2 regions of the Jeotgalibaca sp. MA1X17-3 genome follow, and region 1 is predicted to be linked to the other one. Evidence: riboswitches for the same ligand, from Rfam matches in the RefSeq annotation. Region 1 holds a riboswitch; the other holds the start of a gene.
The links. Region 1 has a riboswitch for lysine ahead of LZ578_RS10750 (YfcC family protein). Riboswitches for the same ligand answer to the same signal wherever they lie in the genome.
Positions count from the first base shown of each region.

Region 2: linked by a shared signal. The riboswitch ahead of LZ578_RS12705 (ABC transporter permease subunit) and the one ahead of LZ578_RS10750 (YfcC family protein) in region 1 are both predicted to bind lysine.

Region 1 covers NZ_CP090983.1:2,152,669-2,160,784, forward strand. The annotation lists one part of gene LZ578_RS10730 (IS3 family transposase) at 1-511, shown strand, start outside; gene LZ578_RS10735 (HIRAN domain-containing protein) at 598-1,728, opposite strand; gene LZ578_RS10740 (hypothetical protein) at 1,725-2,594, opposite strand; gene LZ578_RS10745 (YdbC family protein) at 2,822-3,034, opposite strand; gene LZ578_RS10750 (YfcC family protein) at 3,134-4,528, opposite strand; lysine riboswitch at 4,635-4,790, opposite strand; gene LZ578_RS10755 (SIMPL domain-containing protein) at 4,876-5,535, opposite strand; gene LZ578_RS10760 (nucleotidyltransferase domain-containing protein) at 5,528-6,385, opposite strand; gene LZ578_RS10765 (MATE family efflux transporter) at 6,539-7,975, opposite strand; gene LZ578_RS10770 (GyrI-like domain-containing protein) at 8,000-8,116, opposite strand, start outside.
Region 2 covers NZ_CP090983.1:1,400,387-1,408,502, reverse strand. The annotation lists gene pflB (formate C-acetyltransferase) at 1-1,101, shown strand, start outside; partial or broken gene pflA (pyruvate formate-lyase-activating protein) at 1,177-1,937, shown strand; gene LZ578_RS07030 (manganese-dependent inorganic pyrophosphatase) at 2,030-2,959, shown strand; gene LZ578_RS07025 (metallophosphoesterase) at 3,099-3,923, shown strand; gene LZ578_RS07020 (magnesium transporter CorA family protein) at 3,941-4,903, shown strand; gene LZ578_RS07015 (glycosyltransferase family 32 protein) at 4,944-5,570, opposite strand; lysine riboswitch at 5,762-5,910, shown strand; partial or broken gene LZ578_RS12705 (ABC transporter permease subunit) at 6,005-7,606, shown strand; gene LZ578_RS06995 (amino acid ABC transporter ATP-binding protein) at 7,603-8,116, shown strand, end outside.

The DNA.
Region 1 (8,116 bases):
TACGGACACGACGGAGTTTAAATATTATGAGAAAGACGAATCAGGTCGTTTGCAAATTAAAAAGTTATACCTCGATCCATTTATGGATTTATTTAATCGCGAGATCATTAGTTTTAAAGTGACTAAACAACCCAATGGCGAAAGCATTATAGCAGCTTTAAATGACGCTATCCAGGCTTCGAGAACGTGTAAATATAGACGAACGTTCCATTCAGATCAGGGCTGGGCGTATCAAATGAAGGCCTATGGTGTAGAATTAGAAGACAACAACATTTTCCAAAGTATGTCCCGTAAGGGAAACTGCTTCGATAACAGTCCAATGGAGAACTTCTTTAGTATATTGAAACAGGAAATGTATCATGGACGTATTTATAAAAGTTACGGGGAATTAAAGAAAGCAATAGTGATCTTCATTAATTATTACAATAACGATCGAATGAAGGAGAAACTTAATTGGTTAAGTCCAATTGAATACCGATTATCATCACCTTCTTTAAAACAAAGCGCATAAAAAACAGAGTAGAATAATCTACTCTGCAAAAAAGTCTAACTTTTTGGGGTCACTATAATTTTCAATAAAAGGATATCATTTCTTTTTTATTTTTTAGATATTTTACTTTGAGGAAATTGTACAATATTTTTGCTAGAAATTTTTTCTTTCTGAGGTGGCCTTTCCCCTCTTTGCCTCAGCATAATCGTAATACGCGGATCTGCTTCATAAATATCCTCACTAGTCATTATGGCATACAAGATATCATTATTTTCTAAAAGATTGGCAAGTACCCGATTATCTATACGGGGAATATATCCTAATAGATAGCCGTTCTCCAACGTTACCGCAATTGCATGACGATCGAGCTCGTGATCTTTATCGCGTACCAATTGTAGAAGGCTCCCTTTTCTAATTAAGACATCAATGACGGATAAATCATGTTGATGGGCGCCTGTAATGTACGTATCTAATAACTTTCTATCTGCGCTACTTTTTTTGATCACTGGATTTTCTACTTTTAAAAATTTCCGTTCTTTTTCTGCTTCCGCTTCTGGATCTAGTAAAAAACGCAATAAATTGGAGTTTTTTCTATTTTTTTCTAGCTTCGTTAAAGCTTCCAATTCTCCTAAAACTTTTTCATTCCATTTCTCACGATTTTTCTTTAGTCCTTGTAATGCTATTCTACGTATTTTAGGTTGGTAGTAATGAATCCCTTTTAATAGCCATTCTTCGTCATATAAATCCTTCTCAATCATCAGTTCAAAGAGTGTTTCTAACCACATGTTCACACGAAATAAATCATGTGTTTCAGGTAATTCTTCCTCGTCAAACTCTAAAGTCAAAGTAAAGAGTTCTTTATTTAACAATTGTTTTAGATAATCACAAACCTTCATAAAGTAGGTATTGGGGTGATTGATGAGAAAGAAGTCCAATAGATGCAATCCTAAGGGGTTTCTTCTTAAAATGGGAATAAAGATATTTATTTCCGGGGTCATTTCCATAAACTGTAAGACGGTAACAATCAGATAATCTGATTCAGTAGGATTTGCTAACTCCTTGTTACTAATTAAGTTCCATTTTGGTTTGTTTAAGAAAATTTCAATCGAGCGAATAATTTCTTCATAACGTTTAAAACGAAGTTCCCAATACTCACTAATTTCTTCTTTATCTTCAGAGTCTTGATCTAAATCTTGGTAATCTTGTTTCCAATTATCAATAATTTGATGCCAAATCATAACCATTCCTGCTTGATCAATGAACGAGATTGCGAATTCTTTTTTTCAACAATTTTTTCCATAAACGTTAGCATTTTATCTGAAATAGATTCTAGATCATTGACTTCTCGATAGGCTAAAAAATACATTAAATCACTATAATTGTTTTCAGTAATTTCTACATCAAACAAATATTCACGAATATCCGTTTTTTGAAAGGAAAGGCTAGAGTATATATTTGAAAGAAAATAGCTTTTGATCCCTTCTTTTATTACCCATCCTTTTTGCTCTTCCGTTACAGGTCGAAGAAGAAAAAGTGCTGCTAACTTCCCATATCCAATCGTATGTTGAGCTAAGTCAAAAATAAATTTATTTTGTGAAAAATAAGAGTGCCGTAAACTTTCTGCAACATATATTGTAAAATCACTATGATAACCCAACGTTTTGAATATCTGCTGGGTTAAATCATTAGGAAAAAAACCTAAAATAATAATACCTAATTTCACTTCTTCAGGATGCAAACTTTTCCGTACTAGATCCATGGCAAAAGTGTGGAGTTTTTTTTCATTAAAAGTTTGGTGTTCTAAAAGCACTCGCAGTCGTTCTCGGAGTTCAATGAAGAATAGCCGTAAGGGATTCTCAGTTAGAAATTCAGTGATTTCTGAATCATTTTGAAAATCTTCCTCTTTTTGTAAAAGATTTTCTAATAGTACACAACACTCACAGGCTAAATCTTCCTTTCTACTAAAAGGGATTCCTTCCGTAAGCAATACAAATAGCGTATCTTCTCTTCCAGAAACTTGTGGATTCTGAAATGAATAAGGTAAATTTGGATCTTCTTCTTTTTCTTTTAGAATCGTTTCGTAAATACTACTAGTCGTAATCATTACATGGCTCTCCTTTCATCCGTTTTTTGACGAATACTCTTTAAATTTTAATGTATTGATTTGTTCTGTTAGTTAAATCATATCATAAGATGCTTCCTTTTTGACTAATACTAGACAACGATTTTTAGATATTTCTATTAAAACAAACGAAATAACACTTTAATGATATAAAGTGCTACCTCGTTGTCTATTATTTTATACATTTATCGATATAAAAATCTTTTTTCTTAATTAATAATGAATAAACGGAGTTGACCAATCTCTTCTTCATTCATGGTAATGCCTTTTCCCATTTTAGTATGATCAGGATTCCATTCACGAATATCGTACTTGGGTTCATTATCATTCCACTTAATCACATTCAATTCTTTTGTCCACCCTTTTTCTGAAGTACTTAACACTCCAATATGGGCTACTATTTCATACTTAAAATCACTCATTGTGACCGCTCCTTTTCTCTTAACTTCTATTGATTTCTTCCCTTAAATTTACCACTGGAAAGTATATCCGTCAAAAGAAAGCCTTTTTTTAGTAGACTATTAGAATGGACCATAACCGATATTATAAGCATACAGTAGGAATGCCATTCCAATTAATAGCCAAATTAACATAAGTGGAGCTAAATATCTTACCCATTTCGTATAAGGAATTCTGGCTACAGAAAGCTGCGCCATTAGCACACCACTTGTGATCATAATCGAATCCATAAAGCCACTACCTAGTTGGTACGCCAAAACTGATGTTTGACGTGTGATTCCAATTGCATCTGCGAGAGGTACCATAATTGGCATTGTAGCTGCTGCTTGTCCACTTCCAGACGGAATAACAAAATTAATAATAATTTGGATTATATACATAGCAACAGAGGCAACTGCACCAGGTAAAATTTGAACGCTACCTGCAAGGAAATTTACAATTGTATCGATAATCATTCCATCTTCCATCACAATGACAATGGAACGAGCAACCCCTACGATTAGGGCAGCAAAAATCATGTCTTTTGCACCTAAAACAAATAATTCAGCAATTTTAGAAGGTCCATATCCATATACAAAACCCGCAATAATTCCAGTTGCCATAAAAATGGCACCAATTTCTTGAACAAACCAACCGTATTGAATAACACCATACGCGATTAGAATCATTCCAGCTGCAAAAATAATTCCTACAGCCACATGACGTTTATTCATTTGAACTTCTTCAAGTTTCTCTTGTGTTCGTTTTGTATCATAAGGAGAGTACATAAAACTTTTTGTCGGATCTTTTTTTATTTTATTCGCATAAATCATGACATAAATGGATGTTACAATCCAAAGAACAAAAAACATAACAATCCGTAAACCCATTCCAGAAAACGTTGGTAATTCAGCAATCCCTTGTGCAATTCCAACTGTAAATGGATTTAGAAATCCAGCACTAAATCCAATCGCTGCACCTAGTGCGATCATACTCATTCCGACGATTGCATCGTATCCTAAAGCAATGGCTAGTGAGACCCCCATTGCAATAAAGACAATTGTTTCTTCTGAGAAGCCTAATGTAGCTCCTGTAATTCCAAAAATCAAAATAAACACTGGAATCACTAAACTTTCTCGTCCTTTTAGAAGTTTAGCTATTTTAAAAATAAATGCGGCTACCATTCCTGTTTCATTAATCACCATAAATGCTCCACCAATTAAAAAGATAAAAATTGAAATACTTGCAGATTCAACCAATCCTTTTGGGATTGAGTTAATTATTTCAAAAAAACCTTGGGGACTAGACTCTACGGCGTGCCACGAATTAGGAACAACAACCGTTCTTGTTCCTTCTTTTATCACTTCGAATTGCCCTGCTGGAATAATCCAAGTAAGAATTGCCATAATAATCATAACTGAAATCAATAGTACATATGTATGGGGCATCTGAAACCCTTTATTTCTTTTTTTATTCATATCTAATCCGCCTTTTCTATTTTTGAAACAACGTTTTTTCGAAAAAAGAGTACACAAAAACTCCACGATGAGCAAAAGGTTCATCGTGGAGCTTCCTTCTGCCCTCAACTTTGGAAGCACTCCTTGAATGTCTTTGGGCAAGACATTCTGGCAGCATCAGTCTTATTTAGACTGACCCCAACACAGATTATTTTCTGTATTTCGGCGAAAAACCCTTTCGAATGAAATTCTACTCTTGTTTTTCGCGACCTCTTCCAAAATCGAACGTTATTCTTTTATTTGTTAATAGCTATCTTAAAACAAATCTCATCAAGTAGCAAATCAAAACTTCATGATTTTTAAAAAAATTATTCGTTTGCTAAATTCCACGTAATGGAAACCGTTTCACTATTTTCTATATCCTCTGGCTGTATATCCATTACAGAACTTGATGCTCTCATCATTTGTGTATCTTGAAGGAAATTTGAAGAATAAAGTTCTATTTCACTCCAATCATATTGAATGGACTCAATACGATCCAACTTTACTCCGCTAGCTTTGGTAAGAATGAGGGCTTTATCTCTAGCATCATGAACAGCTTCTTCTAGCATTATTTTTTTAATCTTTGTTTGATCTTTTAATTTAAAGCGTACTGAAAAATCAGGATTCATTTCTGATTTTGATAGTGATTCAAGAACCTCACCTAAAAATTCGCTATCATTCTGAAACTCAAAATATAATTTATGTATATATCGATACCCTACGAGTCGACGTTGTTGGACTCCATCCTTATTTTCTGGATAATCATATTCGGTATCAATATGAAAATGTGCTGTTTTTAGATCTTCTTTATTAAAATGATGAGGACGTAAGGCAGTACGAATCCCTTCTAGTCGATTACTAGAATCGTTCATTGCTTCTTCATACGTATCTTTTGTCGCTGAGAGTTCTATCGCAACTTCTATCGTATCAGGTGGGGCACTTGCAAACCCTTTTCCTTTAACCGTTATGGTTCCTTTTTTAGTCATTCTTTTCTTCCTTTCTACGTAAACGATATTTCTGAACAAGGTGGATGATTTCTTCATGAAGCATTTCGAATTCTTGAAATCCTAGTGCAGGTCGATGTTCAGCTAAATAGAAATAGGCTTGATTGACACGAACTTGATACTCACGTGGTGCTATTGGGAAGTTTCTAGCAGTTGTTATGCTTCCTTTTTCATTCATAAAGTACGTATCATTTAGTGCATATAGAACCTGATTCCAACAGGTTACCGTTCTAAAAAAACAGCCCATGATATAATGTAAATCTCCTCTAAAAGCTGCTTGATGGCCACTTTGCATCGAAAATTCAGCTTCAAACATAAAACGTTCAATAAGAGATTCTTTCATATTAGGTGGGAGAGAATCCGTTACATTTTCTTTTAAACAAGTAAGCGGGCGGGAATCTGTCTCCCATAATAGAATTGCATAATATACTTCTGCTACATAGATTGCATTTACAAAGCCAAATGGATGACCAGTCTGGTAGTCTACTGTAATTTCTCCAGCAAGGACCTCTTGAATAACGGAGGCTACTCTTTTGGTTTCTCGAAGAATAACATCATAAGATTTTCCATCTACTCGTAATCCAGAGCCACCATTTACCCATGGTCCCCATTCTCCAGGTAGATAGAGAATCTTTTCTGATAAGCTCGTCTCATCCATCAATACTCTTAACGTATTTTCGAGTTCTTTCCAATCAATCTGGTCATTGTAATACACTCCAATATCCGTATCTGACTCTTTGTCTGCTTCTCCACGACTTTGAGATCCGCCGATTACGATTGCATCAATTCCTTCAACAGAAGAGAGCATGGAAATCCACTTATCTTGATTCATTTAATCCCCTCCGCTTTTCTTTTTATCATAGCCCAAACCATCTGTTTTCGCTACTGAGAACCCTATATGTGCTTTTATAGATATTTTTTAAAGTGCTTTCCTTTTATGAAAAGAAAAAAACCGCTCTCAAATGAGGCGGCCTCTGTATGATTACTATTTTTCAGCTTTAATCACTTGTTGGTTTGATTCTTTCATTTTTCTTTTTTCTCCCTGATGACCATCACTGTCATCCAATCGATTAATTATATTTTTAGTAACCACACGTAAGAAGAAGAGACAGACGATTACTGAAACTGCTTCGGAAATCGGATAGGCCCACCAGACCAGATTCAAATCTCCGGTTTGAGCCATAAAATATGCAACAGGCAATAGAACAATCACTTGTCGGATAAGAGAAATAATTAGACTATACTTCCCTAATCCAAACGCTTGGAAACTTGAACTCATCACAATCGTAAACCCTGCCATAATAAAATGTGTACTGATGATTCGCATGGCAGGAATTCCAATTTTCAGCATTTCTGGAGAAGCGTTAAACATACTCAATAACTGTTCTGGGAATAACTGGAAAAGAATCGTTCCAATAAACATGATACTTAAAGCATACTTCACTCCTAGTCGCAGTACTTCTTTAATTCGATCTGCTTTTCTCGCTCCATAATTATAACCGATGATAGGAACCATTCCATTATTCATTCCAAAAATTGGCATGAATACGAAACTCTGCAGACGGAAATAAATTCCAAAGACTGCTGTTGCAGTTGGAGTGAATGCAATCAAAATATTATTCATTGCTAAATTCAAGAATGAAGCAAGTGACATCATTAGAATGGAAGGAATTCCAATCGCATAGATGTCTTTCAAAATTTGAAGTCGTGGCTGGAATTTTTTTAATGAAAATTGTAATTCTTTGTTATATTTTAAATTGAAGTACAGTCCTAAACTAGCCGCGATACTTTGGCCAATTACGGTAGCAATTGCTGCTCCTTTTGTCCCCATTGCGGGTAAACCAAGTAATCCAAAAATTAGAATAGGGTCCATAATAATATTAATAACTGCACCGGCACCTTGAGAAATCATTGAATAAAATGATAATCCAGTCGATTGGAGCAGACGTTCAAAAGTAATTTGTAAGAACTTACCTAAACCAAAAAAAGAAATGACATACAAATATTCTTGTCCATGGCGAATGATTTCGGGATCATTCGTTTGAGAAAGAAAAAACTGCTTCATAAAAAGAATAGCTAATCCTGCAAATAAAAGATAGTGAAGCATATTTAGAAAAATTCCATTTTCCGCGGTTTGATTTGCCTCTTCAAAACGTTTTTCTCCCAAACGTCGAGACACTAAAGCGTTAATTCCTACCCCTGAACCGACCGCAATCGCGATCATCAAGCTTTGCACCGGAAAGGCTAGCGAAACACCTGTCAGAGCCTTCTCGTCGATTTGAGCAACGAAAATACTGTCTACAATATTATATAATGCTTGTACCAGCATCGAAATCATCATTGGAACAGACATACTGATTAAAAGACGATTAATCGGCATCGTTCCCATTTTGTTTTCTTGTGGTTTTTTAAATTTATCCATAGAGTCGTACCTTTCTTTTCCTTTTTAAGTTTCTAATTTTTCAATCGGAATCAATACCATGGAGACTAACTGGTTTTCTTTCACACGACTATTTTCTTGATTATAGTAAATTTCTTCAGAAACACCTGTTGTCTTAAAATG
Region 2 (8,116 bases), 750 kb from region 1:
TCTAAAATTTCAATTAGCACAAGTGCTATTCAATATGAAAATGATGATTTAATGCGTCCAGAGTGGGGCGATGACTATGGTATCGCATGTTGTGTATCAGCAATGAAGATTGGTAAACAAATGCAATTCTTTGGTGCTCGTGCAAACTTAGGTAAAACATTACTCTATGCAATTAATGGTGGAATTGATGAAAAAACTAAGAAACAAGTTGGACCTAAATACCAACCAATCACTTCTGAATATTTAGATTATGATGAAGTAATGGAAAAATATGATGTAATGATGGAATGGATTGTTAAGTTATATGTTAATACATTAAATGTAATTCACTACATGCATGATAAGTATTCATATGAGTCCTTAGAAATGGCACTACACGATACTCATGTTATGCGTACAATGGCAACTGGTATCGCTGGATTCTCAGTTGCTGCTGACTCACTTTCTGCAATCAAATATGCAAAAGTTAAAGTCATCAGAGGCGAAGATGGTATTACAACTGGTTTTGAAATTGAAGGCGACTATCCAAAATATGGTAACAACGATGATCGTGTAGACCAAATCGCAATCGATTTGTTGAAATCATTCATGAAAAAAGTTCAAAAACACCATACATACAGAGATTCTGTTACAACTACTTCTATTTTAACCATTACTTCTAACGTAGTATATGGTAAGAAAACTGGTTCTACTCCTGACGGTCGACTTGCAGGTGAACCATTTGCACCAGGTGCTAACCCAATGCATGGTAGAGATACTCATGGAGCTTTAGCTAGCCTATCATCTGTAGCTAAAATCCCTTACAAATATTCATTAGATGGAATTTCCAATACATTCTCTATCATTCCTAAAGCTTTAGGACGTGAAGAAGAAGTTCAAAAAGAAAATCTTTCAAATATGTTAGACGGATACATTAAAAAAGGTGGACACCATCTAAACGTGAACGTGTTTAACAGAGAGACTCTTCTAGATGCAATGGACCATCCAGAAAACTATCCACAATTGACTATACGTGTATCTGGTTACGCAGTAAACTTCATTAAATTGACTCGTGAGCAACAAATGGATGTTATCAATCGTACAATGCACGAAAGTATGTAAATTTAAAAAATAAAAAAAGGATAGATATAATATCTATCCTTTTTCTATTAATTGATGAAAAAGGAGTTAATGATGATGACCTCACCTCAAACTGGTTTCGTACATTCGACGGAAAGTTTTGGTTCTGTTGATGGCCCTGGAATCCGCTTTATAGTATTTATGCAAGGTTGCAGAATGAGATGTCAATTCTGTCACAATCCTGATACATGGGATATAGGTGGCGGAACTGAAATGACAACAGATGAAGTGCTAGATATGGCTCTTCAATATCAAGAATTCTGGGGTTCCAAGGGTGGTATCACGATCAGTGGCGGTGAGCCATTACTCCAAATCGATTTTTTGATTGAATTATTTACAAAAGCTAAAAAAGAAGGAGTCCACACGGCACTAGATACATGTGGACAACCCTTTACTTACGATGAGCCATTCTTTAGTCGTTTTGAAGAATTGATGGCTGTAACTGACTTAATTTTAATGGATATTAAACATATTGATCGTTTGAAACACAAAGAACTTACGATGTGGCCAAATGATAGTATTATTGAAATGACAAAATACTTATCAAAAATCGGAAAACCTGTATGGATTCGTCACGTACTTATTCCAGAACGGACAGATTATGATGAGTACCTTTCACGCCTAGGAGATTTTATTGCTACCTTGAAAAATGTAGTTAAAGTAGAAATTCTTCCCTATCATAAAATGGGGGTTTATAAATGGGAAACTCTTGAATTCCCTATAAATTAGAAGGAATTGATCCTCCAACTGCTGCTCGAGTAGAAAATGCTCGTAAATTATTACGTTGTGACGAATATATGGGGTATCAACAACTTTAAAAGAATAATAAAAGGGAAGGGCATGATTATTTATTGCCCTTTTCCTTTTTTTTATTATGATTGAAAGAACATATAAAAAGGAGAATTGATTAATGGAAAAGTTATTAGTATTTGGACACTTAAATCCAGACACAGATGCAATTGCATCAGCAATCACATTTGCACATTATCTAAATGAAATAGGAGTAGAAGCAGAAGCAGTTGCACTAGAAGCTCCTAATGAAGAAACAGCGTATGCTTTAAACCACTTTCATACAGAAGCACCTCGAGTTATTCATACGGCTTCTAATGAAACAAAGGCAGTTGCTTTAGTAGATCATAACGAAGCGCAGCAAAGTGTTTCTGATATTAAAGATGTTGAAGTAAAATATGTGGTTGATCATCATCGTATTTCAAATTTTGAAACAACTAATCCTTTATTTTACCGTGCAGAACCACTAGGATGTACGAATACAATTATTTATAAAATGTTTAGAGAAAAAGGACTAGAAATCTCAGTTTCATTAGCTGGCTTGATGCTTTCGGCAATTGTTTCTGACACCTTACTATTCAAATCGCCTACTTGTACCAACGAGGACCAGGAAGCAGCAAAAGAACTCGCCACTCTTGCTGGAGTTGATATTGAAGAGTACGGTCTAGAAATGTTAAAAGCAGGTACAAACTTAACTAGTAAATCAAATGAGGAACTATTAGATTTGGACGCAAAATCATTTCCAATGAGTGATAAAAGCGTTCGAATCGCACAAGTTAACACTGTAGACATTGATGAAGTTATCGAAAGAAAAGAGGACTTATGTACGCTTATGAATACAAGAAATACAACAGAAGGGTATGACTTATTCGTTCTCGTTATCACTGATATCATCGAAAGTAACTCTACTATTTTAGCAGTTGGAGATGGAGTTGATGTTGTTAAAAATGCCTTCCATGTTGATTTAGAAGGGCATGCAGCATTCCTTCCCGGAGTTGTATCTCGTAAAAAACAGGTAGTTCCACAACTTACAAAAGCATATTCTAAATAAATCATTATAACTATAGACTGAGTCTTTTCTGTTCAGTCTATTTTTTTATTTTTAAAATGGTAAAGAAAAGAAGTTTTTCAGAATTGTGATATACTCAAAATAGAATATGAAATGAATAAATAGAAAGTAGGAGAGCCGTTTGAAAATAGGAGTTTTATCTGATTTGCATATTGATATGAACGAAAAGAAATTAGAAATAGGCCAAAAATATGATCGGCTTCTTGCGGACCTATTATATAATAATGAAATCGATTTACTTTTGTTAGCAGGAGATATTAGTTCGGACTACCATGATTCTTTGAAATTTCTAGATCAGATGGCAGAACATGATGTATCTGAGATTTTGTTTGTACCAGGAAATCATGATTTTTGGTCGATTCGAAATGGTGAAACAAATACAAAAGAAATATACAAAGCCTTTCAAGATAGAGAAGAATCCCCAGTAAGAAATCCATTTATTATAAATGATCAAACGGCAATTGTAGGCAACCCTGGGTGGTATGATTATGGCTTTGCTAGTGACAAGTATTCGACGGTGGAGTTTGAAAATAAAAAATTGAAGGTAGGAGGTTGGAATGATCGATTATTTGTTCACTGGAACGAGCCAGATCAAGTTGTAGCTCAGCAGATGTTAGATCAAATCGAAAACGATATTCAGCTAGTGGGGGATAGGGAAATCATTCTAATGACTCATGTAGTTACACACCCTCAGTTTGTTGTACCACTACCCAATCGTATTTATGATTATTATAATGCTTTTCTAGGAGCCAAAAGCTACTATAGTCTCTACGAAAAATATCCTATTAAGCATAGTATAATGGGACATGTACACTTTCGAAAAACACTCATTGAAAATGGTATTCAGTATTACTGTTCCTGTTTAGGAAATGGAAAACATTGGTATACAAATGATGCCTATACTGAATTATCCTATACACTAGAAACATTTCTAATTAATGAATAATAAATGTAGAGAGTGAAGTGAAGATCGTGATAGCTATTCAGTTAAATGAAAATCGTACCTACACGAAAACAGATAACTGGGAACGAGCAAAATGGCTGCATTTTTCTAATCCATCACCTGAAGAGATCTATTTTTTGAAAAAAGAACACGAAATTCCTTCTGATTTTATTATTGATGTTTTAGATCGTTATGAAGTTCCTAGACAAGAACTGTATCAAAATGAAAAAGGAGAAAAATTCCACCTTTTAATTGTTTTATATTCAAAAGTAAAAAAGCAATTGGAGAATTATCGAGAATATCAAACACTACCATTAGCTATTATTGTCTCTGATAATCAAATTTTTACAATCAGTTCGGAAACACCTCTTTTTTTGAAAGATATTTATGAGAATAAATCAAAATTACATTCTAATATTTTAAGAGGAAACCATATTGTTTTAGATATTTTATGGGAGTTAACTCATTCATTTATACTAGATATTGCTGAAATTGATCATACAAGAGAAGAAATGGAAAAAAATATTGTATCAACTACAAAAAATGAGGCTTTCTATCAATTAATCGCCATTCATAAAAATTTAGTTTATTTTAATACGGGAATTAGTAAGAATCATATAATTATTCGTAGTCTGATAGAGAGCGATATATATTCAGATGATGTAAATGGAAAAAGTCTCCTGCACGATATAAAAATACTATCTAATCAAGCAGAAGTGATGGTTCATGAGGCCAATCAAATGATCGACCAATTAAGTGAGGTCTTCTCGAGTGTAATCGCAAATAATTTAAATAATATCATGAAATTCTTAACTTCTTTAACAATCGTACTAACGATTCCAACAATTATTGGGGCTTTTTGGGGAATGAATGTTGGGTTACCTATTGATAGAAGTCCATTTGCTTTTATCATTTTAGTGATTATCTCCATTCTATTAAGTATTGGTACGATTTATTGGTTAAAGAAAAAAGATTACTTATAAAAAAGAGAGAAGACAGAAAAAATACTGTCTTCTCTCTTTTTTACAACCAGGAACCTGTATAGTGATGAATGGAGTAGGTTTCATCTGTATCATTAATTTCACGAGTCCAGTAGCTTTTAGGTGAAAAATAAACTCTAGGGAAAATAGTTATTCCTAATATTTCTTGTTTTTCATTATTTAACTCTAATCCATGCTCTTGTAAAATTTCTGTAATTCTAATTACATTTGTTTTTTCATTTAAAGTGCCATCTTCATTTTTAAAATTGCGTTCATCATAATCAGAGAAAAGCATTTCTATAGTTGGATGATGGGGGACTGCTGCAATCATTGCAGTAGAAATGGTCGTTTCTACCTCAAAGCCCATAAATGCCTCTAATGTTAATAAATCATCCAAAGGCCGAATGACTTCCATATCCGTATCCATATAAATACCACCATGTTCTTTCAAGGCATACAAACGAGCTACATCAGAAACGAAGGCCCATTTTTCTTCTGCATAAGCCTCTTTTACATAGTCACCCATATTTTCAACATCAAAGGTTTCCTCATTCCAAACCATTATCTTATAGTCTGGACAAAATTTTTCCCAGCTAGCCATAACTTCTCTCTCAGTTTCTCCTAGTGGATTCCCACCAAACCAGCAGTAATGAATAATTTTAGGAATCATTTGTTCTCCTCCTTAATAATAGACAGCGACTCTATACCTATATTGTAAAGGAAATCAATTATTCTACCAAATTTTTAAATGTTTATGATTAGAATGATGAAATTAAGGCTATAAACAAATGAATTTATAATGAGAAAAGGTTTGACATCTCTTTTTTTATAAAGTATAGTGATAAAAAGAATAAAACAACGACATGAATTAGAGGCTGCGAAAACCATTAGTAGGAAACGAAAGGGGAATTCGCCGAAGTATCAATACAATTGATATTGGGGCTATGTTGAAAAGACATAGAACTATCAAGGTAAAATGCCCATTTTACCTATGGTGAGCTATTCATGTTGGGGCAAAAGGACGATTCTCAATCGTGAGCCTTTTGCTCACGGTTTTTTTATATTCTTTTTTAAAATAGATAAAAGGAAAAGGGGAATATAAAGATGAGAAATATTTGGAAAAAAGCAGCATTATTTTTGGGAGCAACAACACTATTGGCAGCATGTGGTTCAGGTTCGAGTGAGGATGAGCTTGTAGTAGGAATGGAAGCCGCATATGCCCCTTACAACTGGACACAAACAGATGAAAGTAATGGTGCTGTTCCAATTGAGGGAACAAATGAATTTGCTGGTGGTTATGATGTTGAAATTGCTAAAAAAATAGCAGAGAGTTTAGACAAAGAATTAGTTATTTTAAAAACAGAATGGGATGGATTAGTTCCAGCACTTCAAGCTAATAAAATTGATGCAATCATTGCAGGAATGTCCCCAACCGAAGATCGTAAAGAGACTATTAGTTTCAGTGATCCTTATTTAGAATCACAATTAGTTATAGTTGTAGCAAGTGGAAGTGAATTTGCAAGTGCAACGTCGTTAGAAGATTTTTCCGGAGCAAAAATTACAGCTCAACTCAATACATTTCACTATAATATGATTGATCAAATTCCAGATATTGAAAAAGATACAGCGATGGAAAGTTTCTCCTCCATGCGTGTTGCATTACAATCTGGTACCATCGATGGATACATTTCAGAATACCCAGAAGCAATTAGTGCATCAGAAGCAAATGATGCATTTACATTTGTAGAGTTTGAAGATGGATTTGAAACGGACCCTGAAGAAACCACTATTGCAATCGGTATTCGTAAAGAGGAACCTTTACTAGAAGATATGAATACTGCACTAAATGGCATCACAGAAGATGAAAGACAAGAGTTGATGAATCAAGCAATTGCTAATCAACCAGCAGCTAATTAATAAAGAAAGTTGAGGAATTATTTTGAATAACTTATGGAAAATTTTTACAGATAACTCTTCTCTTTTTTTAAATGGTGCATGGGTAACCCTTTATATTTCACTTATTGGAACAATCTTAGGTCTCATCATTGGACTGATATTGGGTGTCGTGCGAACCATTCCTCAACCAGATAAAGGAATAAAACGTTTCATCTTAAAAACAAGTAATTTTATTTCTACTATTTATATTGAATCTTTCGTGGAACTCCCATGATTGTTCAAGCGATGGTATTTTATTATGGTTCAGCCATCGCTTTTGGTTGGGATTTAAATAGAATTGCGGCAGCAATTTTTATTGTATCCATTAATACGGGAGCTTATATTACAGAGATTGTCAGAGGTGGAATTATTTCCATTGATGAAGGACAATTTGAAGGTGCAGAAGCAATTGGGATGACACACTGGCAAAGCATGAGGATTGTGGTTATGCCTCAAGTTCTCCGTAATATCTTACCAGCTGTCGGAAATGAATTTGTCATTAATATTAAGGATACTTCTGTATTGAATGTTATTTCTGTTACAGAATTATTTTTCCAAACAAAAACGGTAGCGGGTGTCAACTTCGATTACTTTGGTCCTTTTACAGTAGCGTGTATTCTATACTTAATTATGACGTTTACCGTTACAACCATCTTACGTACCATTGAAAAAAGATTAGATGGTCCTAAAACCTACCAAATGATTGGTGGAAATCAATCTCAAGTAATGGATATTGATAAAGCAGCTACGTTTAAAGAGGTGGAAAAATGAGTGCAATAATGGAAGTAAAAAAATTAAGTAAAAAATTTGGTGAGAGAGAAGTATTAAAAGATATTAGTTTTGAAGTAGAAAAGGGAAAAGTTATTTGTTTGATTGGTGCTTCTGGTTCAGGAAAGTCTACTTTACTACGTTGTTTGAATTTATTAGAAAAACCAACAACGGGTGAAATCTATTATAAGAATCAAAATATTTTAGAAAATCAAATGAATATTTTTCAGTATCGTTCTAAAGTTGGAATGGTTTTCCAGCAATTTAACTTATTTAAAAATTTAAATGTACTTGAAAATTGTGTAGTGGGACAGACTAATGTCATGAAAATATCTAAAAAAGAAGCAGAGAATAAAGCTCTTCATTTTCTTCAAGAGGTAGGGATGGAACCATTTATTCATGCTAGACCTGCACAGCTTTCTGGTGGACAAATGCAAAGAGTAGCCATTGCCCGAGCGCTATCTATGGAGCCAGACTTACTTTTGTTTGATGAACCCACTTCTGCGTTAGATC